DNA from 2 places in the Variovorax sp. PAMC26660 genome. Region 1 is predicted to be linked to the other one. Evidence: predicted binding sites of a transcription regulator. Region 1 holds the regulator's gene; the other holds the start of a gene.
What was found. The regulator FliA, encoded in region 1, starts transcription of late flagellar genes. The targets are predictions, from matches to a motif close to CTAAAGTTTNNNNNNNNNNNGCCGNTA.
Positions count from the first base shown of each region.

Region 2: a site for FliA is predicted at 5,048-5,074, ahead of H7F35_RS25715 (FlxA-like family protein). Genes of this name have one in related genera too.

Region 1 covers NZ_CP060295.1:814,780-822,845, forward strand. Annotated here, with positions in the region: gene H7F35_RS03800 (SDR family oxidoreductase) at 1-51, shown strand, start outside; gene H7F35_RS03805 (gluconokinase) at 56-619, shown strand; partial or broken gene H7F35_RS35090 (NAD(P)-dependent oxidoreductase) at 607-1,521, shown strand; gene H7F35_RS03815 (hypothetical protein) at 1,569-1,907, shown strand; gene H7F35_RS03820 (RNA polymerase sigma factor FliA) at 1,945-2,679, opposite strand; gene H7F35_RS03825 (MinD/ParA family protein) at 2,707-3,552, opposite strand; gene flhF (flagellar biosynthesis protein FlhF) at 3,563-6,013, opposite strand; gene flhA (flagellar biosynthesis protein FlhA) at 6,010-8,066, opposite strand, start outside.
Region 2 covers NZ_CP060295.1:5,436,280-5,444,345, forward strand. Annotated here, with positions in the region: gene H7F35_RS25685 (ABC transporter ATP-binding protein) at 1-1,398, opposite strand, end outside; gene alkB (DNA oxidative demethylase AlkB) at 1,404-2,051, opposite strand; gene H7F35_RS25695 (GNAT family N-acetyltransferase) at 2,119-2,706, shown strand; gene H7F35_RS25700 (lactonase family protein) at 2,610-3,989, opposite strand; gene H7F35_RS25705 (hypothetical protein) at 4,214-4,549, opposite strand; gene H7F35_RS25710 (hypothetical protein) at 4,567-4,971, opposite strand; gene H7F35_RS25715 (FlxA-like family protein) at 5,107-5,484, shown strand; gene H7F35_RS25720 (alpha/beta fold hydrolase) at 5,527-6,402, opposite strand; gene H7F35_RS25725 (secretin and TonB N-terminal domain-containing protein) at 6,674-7,297, shown strand; gene H7F35_RS25730 (RNA polymerase sigma factor) at 7,305-7,850, shown strand; gene H7F35_RS25735 (FecR family protein) at 7,865-8,066, shown strand, end outside.

The DNA.
Region 1 (8,066 bases):
GTCAACGGCCACATCCTCTATGTGGATGGCGGCATCACCGCGAGCCTGTAGCACCGTGTCCGACTCGGCGCAGCAGCAACGGCCCAGGCTGGCCGTGGTGGTGATGGGCGTGTCCGGCACCGGCAAGAGCAGCGTGGCTTCGGGCCTGGCCGGCCTGCTCGGCGTGCCGTGGGTCGACGGCGACGACCTGCATGTGCCCGAGGCCGTCGCACGCATGCGCGCCGGCCTGCCACTGGCCGATGACGACCGCTGGCCCTGGCTGGACCGCATCGGCGCCTGCCTGACCGATCGCACGGCCGCGCCCGGTGGCGTGGTGGTGGCCTGCTCTGCGCTGAAGCGTGCGTACCGCGACCGACTGCGCGGTGCAGTGCCGGATCTTGGTTTCGTCTTTCTCGACGGACCGCCGGCGCTCATCCGGCAAAGGCTGGAAGCGCGCCGCAATCACTACATGCCTTCAACGCTGCTCGACAGCCAGTTGCAGACGCTTGAAAAACCAGATGCCGATGAGCCCGACGTGCTGCATGCGGACATCGGCGCACCCCTTGCGCTCATCGTCGCCAGCACCGGCGCGCAGCTTCTTCAACGCGCGAACGCAGCCTTCATGAAAGCGCCCGCATGACCTCTTCCAACTTGCCCGCCAGCCAGCGCGTGGCCGTGATCGGCGTCGGCATCATGGGCTCGGCCATTGCGCACCGGCTGCTCGAATGCGGCCACACGGTCAGCGTGTTCGACCTCGATCCACTCAAGGTCGCCGCGCTCCAGTCACATGGCGCGCAATCCGCCAGCACTGCGGCCACGGCCGCAGCCACGAGCGACTTCGTCATCACCAGCCTGAACTCGGCCGCCGTGGTGGAACGCGCGATCTTCGGCGAGGCCGGCATTGCCGCCGCGCCCGTCGATGCGCAACGGCTGCTGATCGACATGTCGTCCATCGACCCGCCCGCCACGCGCCGGCTGGCGCAGTCGCTGCGCGAGCGCACCGGCATGGGCTTCGTCGATGCGCCGCTCTCGGGCGGCGCGCCCAAGGCGCTGCTCGGCCAACTGACGGTCATGGCGGGCGGCAGCGCCGACGACGTGCAGCGCGCACGCGCCGTGATGGACAGCCTGTGCGCCAACTACACGCACATGGGCGACAACGGCGCGGGCCAGACCACCAAGCTGGTCAACCAGCTCCTGTGCGCCATCGGCTTCCAGGCCGTGGCCGAAGCGGTGCGGTTGGCCGAAGCCGGCGGCGTCGATGCATCGAAGCTGCCCGCCGCGCTGGCCGGTGGCCGCGCCGACAGCCAGATCCTGCGCGAGTTCGGCCCCAAGATGGCCGTGCGCGACTACACGCCCACCGGCCGCATCGACAACATGCTCAAGGACCTCGAAGCAGTGCAGGCCTTTGCGCAGGTTCAACGCCTGCCCTTGCCGCTGACGGGCGCCGTCTCGGAGTTGCATCGCAGCTTCGTCGCGGCCGGCCTCGGTGCCGAGGACACGGCCGCGATGATGCGGCAGTTCAGCGGTTACGACCGCGCCTGATCGATACACCGACACGTCCCACAGTTCAAACCCGAAAGAAGAAATCCATGTTCATTCGCTGCGCGTTTTTCAGGGGCCAGGTCAAGGCTGGCATGGAGGAAGCCTTCAACCGCCACGTGCACGACAAGCTCGTGCCACTGTGGACCCGGTTCCCCGGTGCGCTCGAAGTGCGCGTGCTGCGACAGCTCGAAAGCGATGTGAGCGACCCCGAGTTGGCGATGGTGCTGTCCATCCGCTATGCGAGCCGCGAAGACATCGCACGCGCGCTGGATTCCCCCGTGCGCTACGAGAGCCGCGAAGTGTCGAAGGCGCTGTTCGAGATGTTCGACGGCACGGTCTTTCACACCGTGTTCAGCGCCGAGGAATTTCCGCTCGCCAAGGACTGACAAGGAGTGAGCCGGCTGCGCCTGAAGCGGCACGCGCCTACAGCACGTCCTTCAGCTTCGCCCGCAACCGGCTGACCGCCTGACTGTGCAACTGGCACACGCGCGACTGGCTCACTTCAAGCACCGCACCAATCTCTCGCAGGTTCAGCTCTTCCTCGTAGTAGAGCTTCAGCAGCAGCTGATCGCGCTCGGGCAGCGCCTCGATGGCCTCCACGAGCTGGTGGCGAAAACCGCTCTCCAGCAATTGCTCCAGCGGGTCGTCGCTGCCGCGGCGGTCCTTGCGCGTGTCCTGCGCATGCATGTCGAGAAAGGGGTTGTCGGGCTCGCCCTTGGCGAAGTCCTCCACATACAGAAGCTGGCAGCCCTGGATCTCCTGCAGCATCGACTGGTAGGCCTCCAGGTCGATCTTCAGCTCCTTGGCGATCTCGCCTTCGGAGGGTGCGCGACCGAGCCGGTGGCCCAGCGCCTGGATGGCTTTCTCGATGCCGCGTGCCGACTGGCGCAGGCCGCGTGAGCCCCAGTCGTTGGCGCGCAATTCGTCGAGCATGGCGCCGCGGATGCGCTGGCTGACGAAGGTCTCGAACTGCGCGCCGCGATTGTCCTGGTAGCGACTGGACGCGTCCAGCAGGCCCAGCATGCCGGCCTGGATCAGGTCGTCCAGCTCCACGCTGGCGGGCAGCTTGGCCATCATCTGCAGCGCGATGCGGCGCACCAGCGGTTGGTGCTGCGCCAGCAGATGCGATTTCTCGATGGTTCCCTGTGCGGTGTACACGGCCGTCCTTTTCCGGTTTCTTCCAGGTCAGGCAGCGACCGCGTGCTGTGACGACGGCAACAGCGCGGCGGCGCGCTCGCCCGATGGCGCGCGCGATGCCGCCTCGCGCCACGGCCATCGCCCCATGTCATCGGCGATGCGCCGGAAATCGACAGCGGCGGCGCTCGCAGGAAAGGCCTCGACGACGGTCTGCCTCAGGCGCCATGCATCGGCCAGCCGCGGGTCGGAACGCACCCAGCCGGCCGGCTGCAGCGACAGCGCGAGATAGCGGCTGCCCGCATTGGCCAGGTTGCTCATGATCTTCTGCACGGCCTCGACATCGGCCACGCCGTTGACCAGAAAGTGCAGTTGCCTGAGCCCATGCGCGTAGTGCAGGCGCTTGATGCCCGCATACGCCGAGGTGATGGATGCGGGATGCGGTTGCAGCACCAGCAGCAGTTCATCCGCGCATTGCGCCAGCGCCGACAGCCGGCCTTCTCCATCGAAGGCCGCATCGACGATGACGACGCCGCTGGGCCACATCGAACGCGGATCGGTCGCGTCGTCCGCAACACCGGGTGGCGCAGGCAGCACATGCACGCCGGAACCCGCGCGGGCGGCGGCCTTCTCGATGCTCAGGCGCTGGCTGGCGACATCGGCCAGGTTCCCCAGCGGATCGATGGCCCAGCCGTCGCAGGCTGATCGCGCTTTCGGGCAGTGCTCGTCCAGCAGCAGCACGTTCTTGCCTTGCTGCACCAGCGCCGCGCCCAGGCTCATGGCGGCCGTGGTGGCACCCGCGCCGGGGCCCATGCCCGCCACGGCGACAACCCGCGTCGGCGTCTGCGCGAGCAGGCGCCGCAGTCCGTCTGCCTGATCCGTGACCTGCTTGCTCATGCGGTGCGCCTCACCCCATCTGCGCCAGTGCGCGAGGCGCCTGCGTGGGCGCGGTCGACTCGGTGCCCAGCGCTTCGAGCAGCAGGAAGAACTTGCCCACGCCCGCGCACAGCGCGCCGCCGGTCATCGGGCGGCCCGCACGCACGGGGCGCCCCGTCAGTTGGCTCAGCAGCATGCGCGTGCGCCCGGCCCAGTCGCCGTCCGACTGCAGCAGACGCCACACGGTGGTGCTCATCTGGCCGGCAATCAGCAGGCGCTTCATCATGTGCGGGTCGCCCAGCTCGCCCATGCCGCCGACCAGTTGCACGCCGTCGCGCATCAGGCGAAAGCACGGCTCTGCATCATTCGCCCAACCCTGCCATTGCGCGAGCTGCTGCGTGCCGACTTCGCTGCCGACGTTGGACAGCGCATAGCTTTGCGACAAGACCTTGCGGCTGCGCGCATCGATCACCTGTGTCGCCACGCAGCGCAGCATGGGCATGGCCTCGCGGTCGATGCCGGCGGCCAGGGCGGCTGCGCCGGGGCGCGGCACCACGTCGGCATGCGCCTCGCATTGCAGCGCGGGCTTGCCGCGGAAGCTCACGGGCCGCGCTTCACCGTACGCGAAGCCGATGCGTGCGAGCGTGCAGGCGCCGCCGGTGCGCGGATCGATCACCGCCGTCGAGCCCGGTGCGCGCGACAGCCAACGCTGGCCCGAGGCCTGCCACTGAACCACGAACTCGAGGCCGGGCAGCTTGCCCAGCACATGCACCAGCGACTTGCCGAAGTCCTGCTGACGCAGCCACTGCACCTGCCGCATGCCGGGCCTGCGCGCGGCATCCGTCGCGCCGCGTGTGGCGGCGGTGGACAGCCACTGGTTCGGCGCGGCCAGCGGCAGGCCCGTGCGGTCCGACAGCAACAGGCTGCCGTGGCATTCGTAGGCATCGCCGCTTTCGCTGGAGCGCAACCCGACCTGCCCGCACAGCGCGAGCACGTGGGTCTCGCAACCGGCTGCGACTTCGCTGCGGGCATGTTCCGACAGATCCTGCAGCACCGCCTTGTGGCCGATCGCATCGTCGCCCGCCTGGCGCCAGAGTCCGCGCGCGCGCTCGAAGCCGATCTGCGCACCGGCCAACGCGCTCGCTGCGGTGGCCAGTTCTTGCGCGTCGTGCGCCATGGCGCGAATCAGGTTCTGGTACTTCAGGCGCAGGCGATCAGTCTCGCCCTGTGCCTGCACCACCTGCGCCGACGGGCCCGCACCTGCGGGTTCATCGTGCAGATCGATTTCCGCGGGCACGAACAGCGGGCTGTGCTGGCGCGGCTGGAACACGCTGTCCACCAGTTGCGCGCGGTCGGCCTTCAGCAAATTCTCGGGCACCTTCTGGCCGCTGGAGATGTAGTGCACCGGCAGACGGTGGCGGATCACGGTGTCGATCAGCGCGCCCGGATGCGTGGCCTCGTCGACCTTGGTGAAGATGCAGCCCGTCAGGTCGTTGCCGTTGCGGTAGGCATGCACCACTTCGTTGAGTGTGTCGCCGTGGCTGGTCGCGTTGAGCAGCAGCAGCCGCTTGACCGGTCGGTGGCTGTTGCCGAACATGGCGATCTGCTCCGACACGGCCCTGTCGCGCTGGCTCATGCCGACCGTGTCGATCAGCACCATGTGCTTGTCGCGCAGGTCCTGCAACACGAGGTGCAGGTCGGCCGCGTCCTTCACGGCATACACCGGAACGTTGAGAATTTCGCCATAGATGCGCAGTTGCTCGTAGGCGCCGATACGGTAGCTGTCGGTGGTGACCAGCGCGAGCTTGTCGGCACCGAAGCGCATCACGCAGCGCGCGGCCAGCTTGGCCGTGGTGGTGGTCTTGCCCACGCCCGTGGGGCCCATCAGCGCATACACGCCGCCCTGCGCGAACAGCGCGTCTTCGTCTTCATGCACCGGCACCGCGCGAATGAGTTCGGAGCGCACGAAGGCCATGCCCTCTGCATAGCTCTGCCCGGTGGGCAGCTTCTCCAGCATGGCCTTGGACAGCCGCGCGCTGAAGCCGGCGCCGAGCAGCGTGCGCAGCAGGCGGCCGCGCACCGGGTCGCGGCGCTGCTTGTCGCTCCAGACCACGCTGGCGAGCTGTTCCTCGATCATTCCGCGCATCGAGTGGAGTTCGCTGAGCACAGCCGTGTCCGCCGGTGCAGCGGCAGCCGCTGCCGCGATCGCAGCGAGCGGCATCGGTGCCGGCGCAGCAACCGGCGCCACGGGCACGACGGGCTCGACCTGGATGGCGGGCGCGGCGTTCTCCATCGCGTCCTGCACATCGCCTTCGGCCATGGCGACGATCTCGACGCCCTCGGCCGTGGCGCGGTGGGTGAGCACGATGGCTTCGGCGCCGAGCGCCTCGCGCACCAGTCGCAGGGCCTCGCGGCCGGTGGCTGCGACGAATTTGCGTGCGGGGGTACGCACGTCGCGCATGTCGGTCTGCTGGGAATTCAAACTCGTCCTCCAATGGCGGCGGTGATCTTGATGGTGCGGGAATCAGGTATCTCGGCATGCGAGAGCACCTTGAGCTGCGGCAGGCTGCGCCGCAGGAAACGGGACAGCAGCACGCGCAGCGAGTGCTGCACGACCAGCACGGGCGCCAGGCCCATCTGCTCCTGGCGCACGATCGCGGCCTGCGCCTGCTGCAGCAGGTTGTCGGCAATGCCGGGCTCGATGCCGCTGCTGTTGGTCAGGGCCTGCTGCAGCACGCCGTCGAGCGAGCCGTCCAGGCCGATCACCTGCATCTCGGTGTCGCCCGGGAACAGTTGCTGCGTGATGGCGCGGCCCAGGGCCAGGCGCGTGAGCGTGGTCAGCTCGGTCGGGTCCTTGATGGTCGGCGCGTGCTCGGCCATCACATCGAGGATGGTGCGCATGTCGCGGATCGGCACCTCTTCGTCGAGCAGGTTCTGCAGCACCTTGTGCAGCGTGCTGAGCGACAGCACCTTGGGCACCAGGTCTTCGGTGAGCTTGGGCGCGGTCTTGCCGATCTGGTCGAGCAGTTGCTGCACTTCCTGGCGGCCCAGCAGCTCGGCGGCATGGGTCTGGATCAGGTGGTTCAGGTGCGTGGCCATCACGGTGCAGGCATCGACCACCGTGTAGCCGTACACCTGCGCCTGCTGGCGCTGGCTGGCGTCGATCCAGGTCGCGGCAAGGCCGAAGGCCGGGTCTCGCGTGGGCGTGCCGGGCAAGGTGCCGGTGACCTGCCCCGGGTTGATCGCCATCCACTGGTTGGGGAAGGCTTCGCCCCGGCCGATCTCCACGTCCTTCAGGCTGATGACGTAGGTGTTGGGCTTGATCTCCAGGTTGTCGCGGATGTGGACCACCGGCACCAGGAAGCCGACCTCCTGCGCAATCTTCTTGCGGATGCTCTTGATGCGGCCCAGCAGTTCGCCCTGCTGCGACTGGTCCACCAGCGGGATCAGGCGGTAGCCGACCTGCATGCCGAGCGGATCGACCATCGCAACGTCGTCCCAGGTAGCCTCGGCCATCTCGGCCGTGGGCGCGAGGTTCGCGGCCTCGGCGGCAGCGGCTTGCTCTGCGGCGGCTTCGCGCGGCTTGCGCATCACCAGGCGGCGGCCCAGCCACACCAGGCCACCCGCGATCAGCAGGAAGGCCAGGTTCGGCATGCCCGGGATCATGCCCATCAGGCCGATGATGCCGGCCGTGAGAAACAGCACCTGCGGGTTCGAGAAAAGCTGGCCGGTCAGTTGGCTGCCCACGTCTTCGTCGGTGGTCACGCGCGAGACGATCACGCCGGCGGCGGTGGAGATCACCAGCGCCGGAATCTGCGCCACCAGGCCGTCGCCGATGGCCAGCAGCGTGTAGGTCTTGCCGGCCGTCGAAAAGTCGAGCCCGTGCTGCACCATGCCGACCACCAGCCCGCCGATGATGTTGATCACCATGATGAGCAGGCCCGCGATGGCATCGCCGCGCACGAACTTGCTGGCACCGTCCATGGAGCCGTAGAAGTCGGCTTCCTGCGCGACTTCGGCGCGGCGCTTGCGGGCCACTTCCTCGCCGATCAGGCCGGCGTTCAGGTCGGCATCGATCGCCATCTGCTTGCCCGGCATCGCATCGAGCATGAAGCGCGCGCCCACCTCAGCAATGCGCCCCGCGCCCTTGGTGATCACCATGAAGTTGATGAGCACGAGGATGATGAACACCATCACGCCGACCGCAAAGTTGCCGCCCACCAGGAAGTGCCCGAAGGCCTCGATCACCTTGCCCGCGGCGTCCGGCCCGGTGTGGCCATGCATCAGCACCACGCGCGTGGAAGCCACGTTCAGCGACAGGCGCAGCAGCGTCGAAAACAGCAGCACCGCAGGGAAGGCCGCGAAGTCCAGCGCCTTCATGGTGTACATGCTCACCAGCAGCACCATCACCGACATGGCGATGTTGAAGGTGAAGAGCAAATCCAGCAGGAAGGGCGGCAGCGGCAGCACCATCATGCTCAGGATGAGAATGATCAGCACCGGGCCGGCAAGCCCCTTGAACGGCACCCCGGAGA
Region 2 (8,066 bases), 2.8 Mb from region 1:
GTCGCTGGCCGATTGGCCGAAGGCGAGGTTCTCGCGCACGCTGGCCTCGAAGAGTTCGGTCTCTTGCGGGATCAATGTGGCGAGCTGGCGCAGTTGCGGCCAGTCGACCAGCCGGCCATCGAGCGACAGCGTGCCGCCCTGCGGCGCATAGAGGCCGGCGAGCACGCGCAACAGCGTGCTCTTGCCGCCGCCGCTGGGGCCGACCAGCGCGATGCGCTCGCCGCGGCGCAGGTTCAGCGACACGTCGTGCAGCCCGCTGCGCGCGGTGGTGGCCGGTCCTTCGGCGGTGGTGTCGCGCGGCGCGTAGTTCCATTGCAGCGACCGAACGCCAAGGCTCGTCCACGCCGCATCGGCATCAATCCGCTCGCGCTGCGGCACCTGCTCGGGCGTGGCGGAAATGGCCTCGCTCGACGGCGCCTGCCAGATCGGCGCCGCGCTGCTGTAGTCGGTGTGCATGCGCGCGAAGAACTGGAAGTTGGCCGCCACCGAGGTCACCACGCCAGCCGCCTGCTGCGCGTACTGGTAGATCATGAACACCGCGCCCAGCATCACCGCCTGCCCCGGCGTGCGCGCCTGCCACACATAGATCACGACCAGTCCCCAGGTCAATGCCAGGCCCATCAGGTCGACCGCGAACCACTTGCCCTCGTTCAGCACCACGGTGCGCTTGAGCGGCAATGAGATCGCCGCCATGCGCCGGCGCAGCAGCAGCCGCGAGGCACCCTGCAAGCGCAGGCCGATCACCGTCGATGCGTTGCCCAGGAAATCGAGCAGCGCAGCCACGTAGCGCCGGTCGGCGTCGTTCTCGGCGCGCGCCAGCTTCATCAGCGCGCGGTCGATGCGCACGATGACAAGGCCGATCAGCACATAGCCCGCCAGCGCGGTCGCGCCACTGGTGCGCGACAGCAAAGCCAGCGCCACCAGCGGCCCGACGAAGTTGACGGCGTTGGTGAGCCAGATGAACTGGTTCTGCGCGAAGTCCGCCAGCGCGCGACTGGCCTGGTGCACGCGATGCTGCAACTCGCCCGAATGGTGGCCGTCATGCCAGGTCAGCGGCGCGGCGGCAATGCGCGCATAGAGTTCGTCGGCCAATGTCTCGCGCACCTTCATGCCGACATTGCGCTCGAGGATGCGGCCCGGCCCGTGCAGCACCCACGCGCCGACATACACGGCCGCCAGCGTGCCGATCCAGCGGCCGGCCGTGCCCAGGTCGCTGCGTTGCAGCGCGTTGATCGCCTGCCCCGCGAGGTAGGGCAACGTGAGGCGGATGATCTGCGAGGTGGCCAGCAGCGCCGTGGCCCCGAGCAACTGCCCGCGTGCACCGGCCGCGAAGTGCCACAGCGCGGCATAGAGTTCGAGCATCGCGTTGCGCGGATCGTCTTCTTTCTTCTTCTGCATGCGTGTCAGCCCGCCTTGCGAAATGTGAGGTTGATGCGCACGGGGCCCAGCACCGGATGCGGCGCGTCCTTCAGGGGCAGCACGCCGTGATAGCGCAACCGGTCTTCGCCGCCCCAGACCACGACGTCGCCATGCTGCAGCCGCACACGCACGGCCTTGTCGCCGCGCGCGAGTCCGCCGAAGAGAAAGACGGCGGGCATGCCGAGCGATACCGAGACGATGGGCGCGCCGTAGTCGTGCTCGTCCTTGTCCTGGTGCATCGAAAGCCGCGCACCGGGCGCATAGCGGTTGACCAGGCAGGCGTCGGGCGCGAAGCCGTCGAAGCCGGCCGCTGCGCCGGCCTCGCGGGCCAGGCGAGTGAACGCCTCGGGCATGGCCGGCCAGGGCCGGCCCGTGTCGGGGTCTGTGGCGCTGTAGCGGTAGCCGCGCCGGTCGCTGGTCCAGCCGAGCGTGCCGCAGTTGGTCAACGCGACGGACATGGTGAAGCCGCCGGGTGTCACGAGATGGCGAAAGGGCGCACGCTCCTGCAGCGCGTGGATCGCCGGGAGCAATTCATCGACGAAGGGCAGGGCGAAGCCGGGCAGCACGAAGGCGCCGGGGCCGAGTGGTTCACGCGCTTCGCGGGGTGGGTCGTCGAACAGGTCGAGCGTCATGGGCGCATTGTCGCGTCGGTTGGATACAGTCGATCCGATGACTGCCCGATCGCACGACATGCCGCCGATGCACATCCGCAAGGCAACCAAGGACGACGTACCCGCCATCAGCGCGCTGATTCTCTCGCTCGCACACCATTTCACCTTGCAGCCAAACGGCGCGGGCGCACAAGAGTTTCTGCTCTCGCTGCAGCCATCGGGCATCGGCCGTTATGTGGATGCAGACCCGTTCGATTACTGCATCGGAACGGTCGATGCGCAGATTGCCGGCGTGGTAGCTGTCCGCGCGAAGACGCACCTCTTTCACCTCTTTGTCGCCGAGCCATTCCAGCGCAGAGGATTGGCCAAGGCGCTTTGGCTTCGCGCGAAGTCGCTGCACGAACAGGCGTCTGTTCCGGATGCGATGACGGTCAACGCCACGCCGTTCGCACTTCCTTTTTACGAGCATGTCGGGTTTCGCGCGACAGGGCCTCGCGTTGAAACGCGAGGCATCGCCTTCGTACCGATGGTTTGGGTTCAGGGTTGCGCGGCCGCAACCCCTGTGCAAAGCGCTGCTGACTACCTCGAGAACGCGATGACCTGCGGGTTCATTCCCGCAGCGACAGTCGGCACGCTCATGGGGCTGAACGCGCCTGTGCCGGCATCGACGTTGTAGGCCGACACGTTGCCGAGAGCGGAATTCACCACGTACGCAAAGCGGCCCGTGGGGTCCACCTTGACGGAGATGGGTTGGGACCCCACGGTGGTAATCGATGGCACGCTCATCGCACTCAGCACGCCGGTGCTGGGGTTGATGTTGTAGGCCGACACACTGTCGGAGTCGATGTTCGCGGAATAGGCAAAGCGGCCCGTGGGATCCACGCCGATGGAGAAGGGCGTCAGCCCCGATCCGATCGTCGGCACGGCCAGCGGGCTCAGGGCGCCGGAGCTGGCGTCGATGGCATAGGCCGACAGAAAGGAGGCCCCGGTGTTCGCCACGTACGCGAACCGGCCGGTGGGGTCCACGGTGATGCCATAGGGGCTGGGCCCCGCGGCAATCGTGGGCACGGCCATCCGGGAGAGAACGCCCGTGTCGGGATTGATGTTGTAGGCCGACACGGTGTCTGAGCCGACGTTCGTCGCATAGGCAAACCGGCCCGTGGGATCGACCGTGACGATGGGCGTGCCCGTGCCCGCGGCGACCAGTGGCACACCTGCGGGGCTGAAGGTGCCTGTGCTGGCATCGATGGTGTAGGCCGACACCGTGTTGGCATTCACGTCCGACACGTAGGCGAACCGGCCTGTGGGGTGCACGGCGACGCTGTAGGGCGCGCCGCCGGCGACAACCACGACCTTCGGCACGGCCATCGGCGTGAGTTCGCCAGTGCCGACATCGATGAGGTAGCCCGACACGGAGCTGTCGTAGGGAGTGGCCACGTAGGCAAACCGGCCCGAGGGGGCCACGGTGATGTTGATGGGCTCCGCTCCCACGGCGAACGTCGGCACGGCCATCGGGCGAAGGGCTCCCGTGCCGGCATCGAGGGTGTAGCCCGACACGTCCTTCGAGTCGAAATTCACCACGTAGGCAAACCGGGCCGCTGGCGGTGCACAGCGCACGGCCACGTTGCTGACGGCTGCTCCGACCACCTTGCCGCTGCCGTTGCTGCTGACGGTGCACACGATGGTCGCAAGACTGGGCTGCGTCTTGACCGTGACTGTGTAGCCCGCGCCATCGGCGATCTGCGTGGCAAAGCTGAAGCTGCCGTTGGCCGCGATGGCCAGGTCATCGCCCGCGTTGTTCTGCAGCACGAGACCGGTGCCCATCAGACCGCTGACCGTACCGCCGATGGTTTGGGATGCGGCGACGGGGGCGGGCGGTGCAGGAGGTGCAACAGGAGGAAGGAAGCCGAGGCCGTTGGAGCCACCACCACCGCCGCAGGAAGCCAGGATGAAGATCAACGCCCCGGTGGCTGCGCGGCGAGTTACGGCCCGTACATCGAGGGAAGAAAAGAGAGCGAGAGGGCGTGAAATCGGCGGCATTTGAAACGCTTTCTGACGGAGGGCTGAAGGCCGGCCGCGCGATTCTAGGAAGCCGTTGCAAGGGCGCTTGTCGCTCAAATGTTCTATATGACTGGGAAGGAAAAGTGCTGTGGAATCTGTCGATATCTTGGTGAAGCGCCGAGCTACTTCAGCAGTTCGATTTTCTTGACGAAGTCGAGCCGGTCATTCGGCCCCGAGCCGGCCACCCTGTCGCGGTTCGGCTCTTTCCTGTAGTCGAGAAGCACCTGCTTGCCCAGCAGCTTCTTCTTGAGGCGGGAGCCTTCCGTCTCCTTGTCCTCGTCGAACCAGTCGCCGCATTGCCCGTCGCAATAGGCCTCGATCTGCTGGCCGCTGGCGGATCGCACGATGACGCGCAGATCGTCGATTCCGCCTCCTCCCGTGAGCGTTCCGGACAACGAGGCAGCAAGGGCGATGCCGGGCGAAAGGAACGCCAGCGGGAGCACAAGAAAACGCGTCATGGTTGAAATTTTGTTTGTCATAAATCGGACGAAATAGCGATGCGCGCAAGCAGGCGGCCCATCGTTTGTACAAGTATTGCGGACAGCACCGCCATGCCACTCACAAAGGTCACGAGGTTCTCCCCGAGCTTCAGGAGGGCACCCGTCGAGAGGGATGAGATCAACGCGAAAAGCACAGCCAGTCCGCACAGATGCCAGCGCGAAAACACCAGCTTCGCGGGCAGCAAGCGAAAACCGGGCAAGCCACCCAGGAACGCGCCGACCGCCGTTGCCGTGATCAGGATCACGTGCAGCATGCCCCGCTCTTTCCAGTCGCCCGACGGCGGCTGCACAGGCATTTCGAGGCTCGCCAGTTCCCAGGCAACAAGCACCACCAACACCGCAAGGGCGAACCAACTGCTTCGGGCAAGTGCTGTGCGCATTTCAATGTTCCTGCGTGGAGATCGGGCGAATCGCGATGGTTTTGGGGCGTGAGCGAGGCCTTGAAGTATCAGCGCCCTTCATTTTTGGCCCGCGATGCCGATAGTCCTCTTTTACGTCAACAACCAAGGAACAAGATGCTGACTGCAATCGGTGCCACAGGGAGCGCGGGGAGCGCGGGGAGCGGGCCCAACGTCAATGCGGAGATGGCGAAGATCCAGCGCCAGATCGCGGGAATACAGGAGCAGATGAAAGAAAAGCAGGGCCTTCTGCTCACGACGCCCGTGGGCGAGCCGCGAAAGGCGCTTCAACAGCAACTGCAGTCCATGGCGGGCCAGATCGCCATGCTGCAGGCGCAGTTGAATGCATTGCGCGCCGCCGGCGCGCTGCAGAGCGCGACAGCTCAGCTCAGCGGGACAGGCAAGACATCGGATGACAACGCGGCAAAGGCCGACAAGGCACGCGTCAATGCCAGTGGCGTGCCGATCGGCTCCGTGCTGAACGTGGAGGCCTGACGCGAAGAAAGAAAGGGCGGCAGGCAGACCCGCACGCCGCCCTCAGCCTTTGTGGCCCACCACCCGCGCGATCCAGGCCAGCAGCACGGCCACGACTTCCTCGCGGTTGGTCTCGTTCAGCGTTTCGTGGCGCGCGCCACCGAACACGTGGCATGACACGTCGCGCAGCCCCGCCTCGCGGTAGCGCTGCACCAGCGGGTAGAACCACTCGGCCTTGTTGCTGACCGGGTCCTCGTCGCCGACGAACAGGTACAGCGGCAGGTCGGCCCGGATGCGCGTTCGCAGGGCTGCGGGCGCGAGGTCGGCGAGGTTCGCGAAGATCGATCCCATGCCCTCGGCCGAGACCGTGAATCCGCACAGCGGATCGGCGATGTAGGCATCGACTTGCGCCGGGTCGCGGCTGAGCCAGTCGAAAGGCGTGCGAACGTCGGGCAGCGCGGCGTTCATGTCTTCCAGCCGGAAGCCGGCTTGCAACGCGGTGCCCAACAGGTCGAGCGCCGTGGTGCCCGAGAGCACCGCGCCGGACAACAGCGCGCCGTGCTGGGCCAGGTAGTACTGCGTGGCGAACGAGCCCATGCTGTGGCCGACAAGAATCAGCGGCAAGCCGGGGTGCACGCCGCGAACGTGGCGGCTCAGCAGGGCCATGTCGTCCACCAGTCCGGCGAATCCGCGGGGACCGAATTCACCAAGCTCGTCGCGCGCCGCCGCGTCCTTGCCGTGGCCGCGATGCTCGTTCGCATAGACGACGTAGCCGGCCTGCGTCAACGCGTCGGCCAACGGCCGGTAACGCAGCGAATGCTCGCCCATGCCATGCGCCAATTGGATGATGGCGCGCTGCGTCGGGCCTTGCCAGCGGTGCGCCTCCACTTTGCGGCCATCGTTGGCGGTCAGGTCGAAGTGTGTCTCTGTGCTTGGCATGCGGTGTCTCGGTGAGAAGGATGTCGCCATCGTAGGGGGCGGTCGCTGCGCGGGGCATCAGGGCTTTCCAGATTTGCCCCGAAGTGAACCGGGCGCATTGCATTCAACCTGTCACAAATGCTCACTAGCATCCGGTCGACTGAAAGTAGTACGGCCACGGTTCTCGCTGGCCCGCAGCAAATTCCATTTCGTGACAGGACCAGGCATGTGGTGCATTGCTCGGTCGCGGTGGTGGGTGAGCGTCTTGACCTTGATTTTCGGAATCCTGTCCTTGGGTGCATCCTTCGCCACCGTTGCCGATCGCGTGAGCTTCGACATTCCCGCGCAGCCGCTGGCTTCGGCGTTGCAGGCATTCGCGCAGGCGAGCGGGCAGTCGGTGTTCTTCGACGGGCAGCTCGCGGCCGGGCTCGAATCGATGCCCGTGCGCGGGGAGTTGGCGCCGCGCGATGCACTGCATCGGATGCTGGCAGGCACGCGGCTGGTGGCGCGCTATGCCGACGACACCACCTTCACGCTTGTCGAGACCGAGGCTGCCGTGCAGGCCCCGGTGGCTGCATCTGCTGCGCCATCGGTCGAAGCCACGGGCGATGGCAACGCGCGCATCGTGCAGCAGGCGCTGGAGCGCACGCTGTGCCGCTGGCCGCGTGTGCAGCCCGGCGACTACCGCGCGCTGGTGCAGTTGTGGGTCGGCCCGGCCGGCCATGTGCGGCGCACGCGCCTGCTCAGCTCGACGGGCGTTGCGCAGCGCGATGCGGCGCTCGAAGCCGCGATGAACACGCTGGTGCTGAGTCCGCCCAAAGACGGCACGCCGGACGAACCCCTCACGATCCTGCTGCTGCCCCGCACCGGGCGCAGCACCGATGTGTGCGCGGGCCTGATACCCGCCGCGTCCTGAGATCGCCGTGGAGCAAGACACCCCCGGCTTCCTGCGCAGCCTGCTCACGAGCCGCTACCTCGACTTCAGGAACCGGCTGCGCCGCCGCCTCGGTTCCGAGGACGTGGCCGACGACGTGCTGCATGAAACCTGGCTGCGCGTGAACCGCATGAGCGACCCCGGCGCGGTGCAAAGCCCGATGGCCTACCTGCTGCGCATTGCGTCGAACGTGGCGGAAGACCGGCGCATCTCGAACGGTCGGCTGCTCGACTTCGTGGAGGTCGAGGAACTGCTGCACTTTGCCGATGAAAGCCAGGACCCGGCGCGCCTGTCCGAAGCCCGCAGCGAAGTGCAGGCGCTGGAGCGGGCGCTCGAAGAGCTGCCGCGCCGCCGCCGCGAAATCTTCCTGGCCTCGCGCGTGGACGAAACGCCGCACAAGGACATCGCGACGCGCTACGGCGTGTCGGTGCGGATCGTCGAGCGTGAAGTGAAGGCCGCGCTGGTGCATTGCGCCGGGCGATTGGGGCGCGATGTGATCCAGCGGTTCGGTCCCGGGGCCGGAAAACAGTCTTAGTAGAGATGCTGGCCGTGAACACCCCCAACGACGACCGCGCCGCGCTGCAGGCGCAGGCGCAAGACTGGCTCGTGCGCCTCACCTCGGGCCGGGCCACGACGGTGGACGCGCAGGACTTCAAGCGCTGGTGCGCCCAGAGCCCGCTGCATGCGCAGGTGATGGCCGAGACGACCCGCGTGTGGGACGTGGCGCGGCCCGCGGCCGAAGCCGTGGCGC